Regions from separate parts of the Brenneria goodwinii genome, predicted to be linked through region 2. Evidence: predicted binding sites of a transcription regulator. Region 2 holds the regulator's gene; the other holds the start of a gene.
The links. Region 2 encodes LexA, which represses DNA repair genes until DNA is damaged. Its sites were predicted from a motif close to TNCTGTATGTACATACAGNA; they were not measured.

Region 1 (4,104 bases), 2.4 Mb from region 2:
TGAAAAATTCCGCTATAGCGATGTGCTGTTCCGCTTTCAACGATTACTCTCAATGCAGGCTCGCGCTTGCCAAGAGCTAGCGCAATCTATTTTATTTCACCAGAAATATCAGCATGATAGCAGGATTGAACACGCTTTCGTTCATCTTGAACTGGCAATAATGCGCATTGCCGAAAGCAATCATACCGATTCTTCACAAATCAAGGCGTTACAATATTTGCTGAATAACCTGCGTGCGATCGACGCGCAGCTATCGACCATTGAATCAGAACAAAGCATTGAGCAAGAAAGCAATCCGGAAAATACGCTGGCCGATGATAAAATTACCGGCTTGAGCGATATCCGGCTGCGAATCAGCCGCCACCTGACCCCTCAATCAGCGCTATTTCGCCATGCGGTTCGGATGTCGGTCCTGCTTTGCAGCGGATATGCTCTTATTCAGCTTACAGGCATGCGGCATGGATATTGGATACTGCTGACCAGCTTGTTTGTTTGTCAGCCTAACTATAACGCTACACGGCGTCGTCTGGCGCTGCGCATCATCGGCACATTGACCGGGATTTTACTGGGGCTGCCTATTTTATATTTTGTGCCGTCAATTGAAGGACAATTGACGCTTATCGTGATTAGCGGCGTACTGTTTTTTGCTTTTCGTCATGTGCAATATGCCCATGCCACCATGTTCATTACGTTGCTGGTGCTGTTATGTTTCAATCTGCTCGGTGAAGGTTTTGAAGTCGCTGCGCCACGCGTAATCGATACCCTGCTCGGATGCGCCATTGCCTGGATAGCGGTAAGTTTTATCTGGCCGGACTGGCGTTTTCGCGGACTACCGGCCGTTATCAATAAAACATTGAGTGCGAATTGCCGCTATCTGGATGCGATCATGGTGCAATACCACCAGGGAAAAGATAATAGCCTGACTTACCGTGTTGCCCGACGCGACGCCCATAACTGCGATGCGGAATTAGCGTCCGTGGTTTCCAATATGTCGTCGGAACCACACGCCATTCGAAATAAAATGGACAGCGCCTTCCGCCTGATGTGCCTCAATCACACCTTACTCAGCTACATCTCCACATTAGGCGCTCATCGCGAAAAGATTTCATCGCCTGAAATCCTGCAATTACTGGATGACGCGGTCCACTATGTGGAAGATGCGCTGCATCGCAACGAGAAAGAAGAACTGAAAGTAAGTCAGGGACTGAACGTGATAACCAGCCGCATTCAATCCCTGTCAGCGGAACCGGATAGTAAAGAACTATTGGTTCTTCAACAAATTGGCTTGCTCATTGAGCTATTACCCGAACTCACCCAATTAAAAAATGACATGATTCAACTATAAAAATCATCTGTCGGCAGGACCGGGCCGAATCAATGTTTGTGTCTTTTGAAAGAAGGCACAACATTGCTTTCATACCATTCCAGCAGCTCATTACGAATACCCGTCGGCAGTGCCGCCTGATGCATACCGCATATTGCACCGGCCAGCGCCAGTAAGATATTAACGCTCAGATTCGCACTGATCGCCCGTAATTTCAAATAACTGCTTTTGGCCCCATATTGCTGTAATTCGTCAATATTTTTTATGCCGACTTTCCACAGCAAACGCTCCAGATCATGATTGAGATTAGGCAAATCTTTTAAGCGCACACACTGATTTCTAGCCGCTTTATCCTGCTGTGCTCCTGACAGAGACATTCTGGCATAGCGCAATAATTGCGTCGTATTCTCCCATAGAGATTCATCGACAAGATAATAATTCAACGGAACCGGCATGCCTCTCTTAGTGTAAATAAGGTGAGGCATATTACGATCATGAAAGTACTGTTCATCTTTCTTGCTGGCGCGCAGGTAGAGTTCACCGCCTGACACCAGAGCAAAAATAATTTTATTTGCTGCGATACTGTAACCACCAAATTGGGAACGAGATGTTATGTCCCCTAAAGATGCAAAATAATGCTTAGACTGCAAAATCCTTTTTTCGCATAAATGTTTCATTACTGTGACCCTTAGTATTGAATAACCTGCCCTGTCAACTGGAATATTCGTAACAGGAACAAGTAATTAATCACAGGGTAAAAGCGTCTTCAAACACAAAATGAGCTTGTTGCGCGTTGCATGCCGAATATGCGAAGCGCTTTGAAAAAATTAGGTTGATTTTCACTCGCGCCAAGGATACTGTATATCCATACAGCAATCTGTGCGGAGAACTCATTATGCGCCCCTTACCACATCGTTCTTACCATGCTCATTCGTCACCGTTTTCCGGTAACCCATTAGCGGCGGCGTCTTCAATATCCTGTGGCGGAGTTATCAGTGAAATCGTGTATAACGCCGACCAACCCATAGTTACGCATTTATTGCTCCCACTTTTACAACAGTTAGGAGCACAGTCACGCTGGTTACTTTGGTTGTCCCCCCAACAGAAGCTCAGTCGTCCATGGTTACAGCAGTCAGGGCTGCCATTAGACAAAAGCGTTCAGTTGAATCACATCAATCCTTTATTCACGGTTGATGCCATGGAAAAAGCTCTGCTGACAGGAAATTATAGCGCGGTATTATGCTGGTTACCGGATGATTTGACCGAAGAAGAAAAAGTAAGATTACGCCTGGCGGCTCAATCAGGAAACACTTATGGTTTTATTATGAGACCGGAAAACACGAATCGCGGCGCACATAGACTGTTTTCCAGTCTAAAAATTCACCCAATATTGTATCATTAAGTAAATTCAGAATTTTCTCACCCGTTTCGCGGGATAACCAGAATATTTCCCGGCTGAGCCAGCTTTATCAAGCCCTGCGGTATGTTTTTTTATAGTAGAAAAGCATTGATAACTGTCAAAATCATCTACTATTTGTTAGTAAGTATGTATGAATCGTTAATTTATCTATGATACGAATCACATCATACTTGTAACTTTCTCATCACGTTGTAGACTTTGACTCGCTGGAGTTGCTCTTTTATAACGCCAATATACTTGGTAGTGAGTAATAAATAAGAGCAAAGTCTCCTGCTAAAGGTTTTTAACCAAAGGTCTATTAACCTTCCGTGTTAATTGCCGATTTGGATGATAATGAGGCGTAAAATGAAAAAAACAGCTATCGCAATTGCAGTGGCACTGGCTGGCTTCGCTACCGTAGCCCAAGCCGCACCAAAAGATGACACCTGGTACGCCGGTGGCAAACTGGGTGTTTCCCAATTTCATGACACTGGTTTCTACGGAAACGGTTATGAAGGTATCAACAACAACCCAATCAAAAGCAAATTAGGCGCTGGTGCGTTCCTGGGCTACCAGGCTAACCCTTATTTGGGTTTTGAGCTGGGTTACGACTGGTTGGGCCGTATCAAATACGCTGGCTCAGCAACGTCAAATACTGATAGCGCTAGCTTCAAAGCTCAGGGCATTCAGCTCGCTGCCAAACTCAGCTACCCAGTACTGCCTGACCTGGACGTTTACACGCGTTTAGGCGGCATGTTCTGGCGTGCGGATAGCAATGGCACCAATGCTGGCCAGGGTCTGGACAAAGATGACACCGGTGTTTCTCCGTTGGCGGCGGTAGGTGTCGAATACGCTATCAATAAAAACTGGGCTACTCGCGTAGACTATCAGTGGGTTAGCAATATTGGTGACGCGTCTACCGTTGGCGCTCGTCCTGATAACATGCTGATGAGTGTTGGTCTGTCTTACCGCTTCGGTCAAGAAGATGACTACGTAGCACCTGCTCCGGCACCTGCTCCGGCTCCAGTTGTTGAAACCAAACGTTTCACCCTGAAGTCAGACGTACTGTTCAACTTCAACAAATCCACACTGAAAGCAGAAGGTCAGCAATCACTGGATCAACTGTACTCTCAATTGAGCACCCTCGATCCGAAAGACGGTTCAGTCGTAGTTCTGGGCTTCACCGACCGTTTAGGTTCCGAACAGTACAACCAGACACTGTCTGAAAAACGTGCTCAGACCGTTGTTGACTACCTGGTTTCCAAAGGTATCCCTGCAGACAAGATTTCTGCTCGCGGTCAAGGTAAATCCAACCCTGTTACCGGTTCTACCTGTGACAACGTGAAACCTCGCGCTGCATTGATCGACTGCCTGGCTCCTG
Region 2 (4,104 bases):
TAACTAGCTAACAATCCACCGTCCACACAATTACTATGTGTTTCATACCATTTGTTTAAGAAATATTTTCCGAGTCTTATACCATGATCATAAAAAGAGCAGCAGAGCAATGCGGCCAAGCTGACTATGGCTGGTTGCAGGCGCGTTATACTTTCTCCTTTGGCCATTACTTCGATCCGCAATTACTGGGTTATGCCTCACTGCGCGTGCTGAATCAGGAAGTTCTGACGCCGGGGGCGTCGTTCCAACCCCGAACCTACCCTCGCGTCGATATTTTAAATATCATCCTGCAAGGCGAGGCGGAATACCGCGACAGCCATGGCCGCCATGTCCATGCCAAAGCGGGCGACGTATTGCTGCTGGCTACCCAGCCCAATGTCAGCTACAGCGAACACAATACCAGCGCCAGTAAGCCGCTGACGCGGATGCAGCTATGGCTCGATGCCTGCCCGACGCGGGAAAACAGTCCGTTGCAACGATTGACGCTGAACAACCTCGACGGTCATAACACGGGGCACCGGTTATTGGCCTCTCCCGAAGGGGAGAGCGGCAGTTTGCAACTCCGTCAGCAGGTGTGGATCCACCACCTGGAGCTGCAGGACAATGAGCAGCAGAGTATTAAACTGAACGGCAATCGGGCCTATCTCCAGTCAATTCATGGTTCGGCCACCATCAGTTGCCGCCAGTCTTGCGACAATACGCTGCACTGTGGCGATGGCGCCTTTATCCAGCAGGAAAGCGAATTAACCATCCAGGCTGAAACGCCGCTACGCGCGTTGCTGATTGATCTGCTCGTTTAGTTCCTATATCCGGCAGACTGCACGCCGCGTCACTGATTCTATGTTTTTCCTCAGCCGTGATAAGATGTCCTTCTTGTTCTTTATGCGTCGAGGTATATGACAATGGATTCAACCAATCAGGACAAACTACTTGCCCAGGCTGAACAGATTTGTCAGCACCGTGGCGTACGCCTGACAACGCAACGTCAGGAAGTACTGCGGCTGATGGCGCAACAGACCGGCGCGATTAGCGCATACGATCTGCTCGATCTCTTACGGGTATCAGAACCCCAGGCGAAACCGCCAACGGTGTACCGTGCATTGGACTTTCTGCTGGATCAGGGATTTATCCATCGGGTGGAATCAACCAACAGTTATGTTCTTTGCCATCACATTGAGGATCACAGCCATACTTCGGCGCTGTTTATCTGCGATCGCTGCGGTCAGGTCACCGAACGCCAAACAGAAGGCGTAGAAGAGACGCTACGCCAGTTAGCACAGCAGGCAGGATTCACCTTACGCCATAGCGTTATTGAAGCTCACGGATTATGCGAGGGCTGCCAGGAAGTGGCGTCCTGTAAACATCCCGGCCATTGCGATCATGACCATACCATTCCCATTAAAAAACGCTGACGCCATTAATAATAAGGATGGGAAGGGAACATCCGCTGTCCCCGTTAATAGCGCTCAAACCGGATTTTTGCAGTCAGAAAGAAAATAAACCTGCCGTCTCTTTCCAATCCTACATTACTGCCGCCACCCCAAGTACGGTAAATGGTTAACACCTCGACACAGGATGCCATTATTCGAACTTGCGCGTGTCAACATTACCGGTTAGCAGTCGCGATTATATTGCCTTCCCATACCTTTAACTTGTTTTTCAGCCGATTATTTTGGCGACCGTAACCGTATCAGAGGTTAGTCGCCATTTGATCATGCGTATCTGTAACTCGTCATACTGCAAGTTGCATGTGCGTTGGCTTTGTTACCCGCCCCATACCTGTGGCTCGTCCCTACGGGGCCGCAGCAAGCGGCGTTCAAATCGGTTCCCGTGGTCGCTACCTTCCTGCAACTCGAATTATTTAAAGTATAGTTTATTCTTTAAGTATTATCTTGTACGCTGACTCGCTCTTTATTCATAGCAAATATTGCCATATAAAGTGAATTTTCGCACTATCGGCAAAAGCCAGTAATGGAATAAAAAAATATCAAAGCGAGAAAAAAACGCACCTAAATATTAACTATAGACGATAGTTTCACTTTATTATTTAAATAGGGTTTCAAAGAGCATCATTAATAATCTAATTAAGAAAACGATCGGTAATGTCGCAACAAATCAAATAGGCGAAATGCAACAGAATGTAGCGGTAATATTGAATACGCATGAAAGAAGGAAACAACATCGCCCCAAAATATGAGGCGAGTATCAAACGAAAATGGCAGGTCGGATGGATGACCGGCAGTCAACGCGCCGGCATCAGCTCCAGTCGCCGTTGCGAATAACACCGACGGCCAGCCCCTCAATAGAGAAACTTTGTTGACGCAGGTCGACAACGATAGGAGAAAACTCTTCGTTTTCAGCCAGGAGATGAACGGTGTTGCCCTGCTTTTTCAAGCGCTTGACGGTGACTTCGTCTTCAATGCGCGCCACAACAACCTGTCCGTTATGGACATCCTGCGTTTTATGCACAGCCAGTAAATCACCATCCATAATGCCAATGTCTTTCATCGACATCCCGCTGACGCGTAACAGAAAATCGGCGCTGGGTTTGAACATTGACGGATCGACCTGATAATGACATTCAATATGCTGCTGGGCTAAAAGCGGTTCACCCGCGGCTACGCGGCCAATCAGCGGAATGCCAGCCTCTTCCTCCATCAGCAGACGAATACCGCGTGATGCGCCGGACACAATTTCAATTACGCCTTTACGCGCCAATGCCTTCAGATGCTCTTCTGCGGCATTCGGTGAACGAAATCCCAGCTGCTGGGCTATTTCCGCTCGCGTTGGCGGCATACCGGTCTGCGCTAGATGATCGCGGATCAGGTCATAAACCTGCTGCTGTCTGGCTGTTAATGCTTTCATTCCGCCCCCTGGTTGTTTATACAGTTTTGCTGTGAGTATATACAGCTAATTGCCAATTGGGAACCGGGATGTGAGTAAACCTCGGTTTTTATTAATTTCTGGAAGCCTTCACGCAAAATGCCGCCAGAGAATACAGCCCCAGACGACAGCCGCCAGCAAAATGGCGACAAACACCGCTGCCGAACCAATGTCCTTTGCGCGGCCCGATAATTCATGGCGTTCAAGACCAACGCGATCGACCACCGCTTCGATCGCACTGTTAACCAGTTCAAATAACATGATCAACACCACGGCTCCGATAAGCAGCAGTTTTTCCACCAAGGTTATTGATAACAGACAGGCGATGATCGCTCCAACAATAGCCAGCAGCGTTTCCTGGCGAAATGCCGCTTCATGCCGCCATACCTGCTTCAATCCCTGAAGGGAATAGCCGGTTGCTTTGATTATCCGGGTCAGCCCCGACGCTTTATTCATCTATCCTCCATTATTTATCAACGCTCGCTCACGTTTTAACGCTTTCCCGTTGTCTTATCACAACAGATCTCCAGCGCAGTTTCTGGTATCCTTGCGACGCATTGCTAACAAGAGGCTTCAAGTTGTTATGTCAGGTTGGCGTAAAATTTATTATAACCTATTGAATTTTCCACTCAAACTGTTAGTGAAGAGTAAGGTAATTCCCATAGACCCCGTGGCCGAACTGGGGTTGGATCCCTCGCGCCCGATCCTCTATGTGCTGCCTTATAATTCGCAGGCGGATTTACTCACGCTAAGGGCGAAGTGCCAGGCGTTAGGTCTCCCGGATCCGCTTCAGCCGGTCGATATCGGCGGCGTGCAGTTACCCAGTCATGTCTTCATTAATGACGGTCCACGCGTTTTCCGCTACTACGTTCCCAAGCAGGAATCGATCAAGCTGTTCCACGACTACCTGGATTTGCATCAAAACAATCCTGAACTGGACGTGCAGATGGTGCCGGTATCCGTCATGTTTGGCCGTTCTCCGGGCCGCGAAGGGCAAAATCAAACGCCGCATCTGCGCCTGCTCAACGGTATAGAGAAATTTTTTGCCGTATTGTGGCTGGGCAGAGACAGTTTTGTCCGTTTTTCCAGTCCGGTGTCATTACGCTATATGGCGACCGAGCACGGCACGGATAAAACCATCGCTCACAAGCTCGCCCGCGTCGCCCGCATGCATTTCGCACGCCAGCGTTTGGCTGCGGTCGGCCCGCGTCTTCCGGTGCG

Region 1: a site for LexA is predicted at 2,180-2,199, ahead of sulA (SOS-induced cell division inhibitor SulA). Genes of this name have one in related genera too.

Annotation. Positions count from the first base shown of each region.
Region 1 is NZ_CP014137.1:1,173,899-1,178,002, reverse strand. It holds gene yccS (YccS family putative transporter) at 1-1,345, shown strand, start outside; gene ACN28R_RS05360 (TfoX/Sxy family DNA transformation protein) at 1,375-2,001, opposite strand; gene sulA (SOS-induced cell division inhibitor SulA) at 2,220-2,726, shown strand; gene ompA (porin OmpA) at 3,090-4,104, shown strand, end outside.
Region 2 is NZ_CP014137.1:3,585,509-3,589,612, forward strand. It holds gene ACN28R_RS15925 (pirin family protein) at 84-800, shown strand; gene zur (zinc uptake transcriptional repressor Zur) at 903-1,412, shown strand; gene lexA (transcriptional repressor LexA) at 2,257-2,865, opposite strand; gene ACN28R_RS15940 (diacylglycerol kinase) at 2,974-3,339, opposite strand; gene plsB (glycerol-3-phosphate 1-O-acyltransferase PlsB) at 3,467-4,104, shown strand, end outside.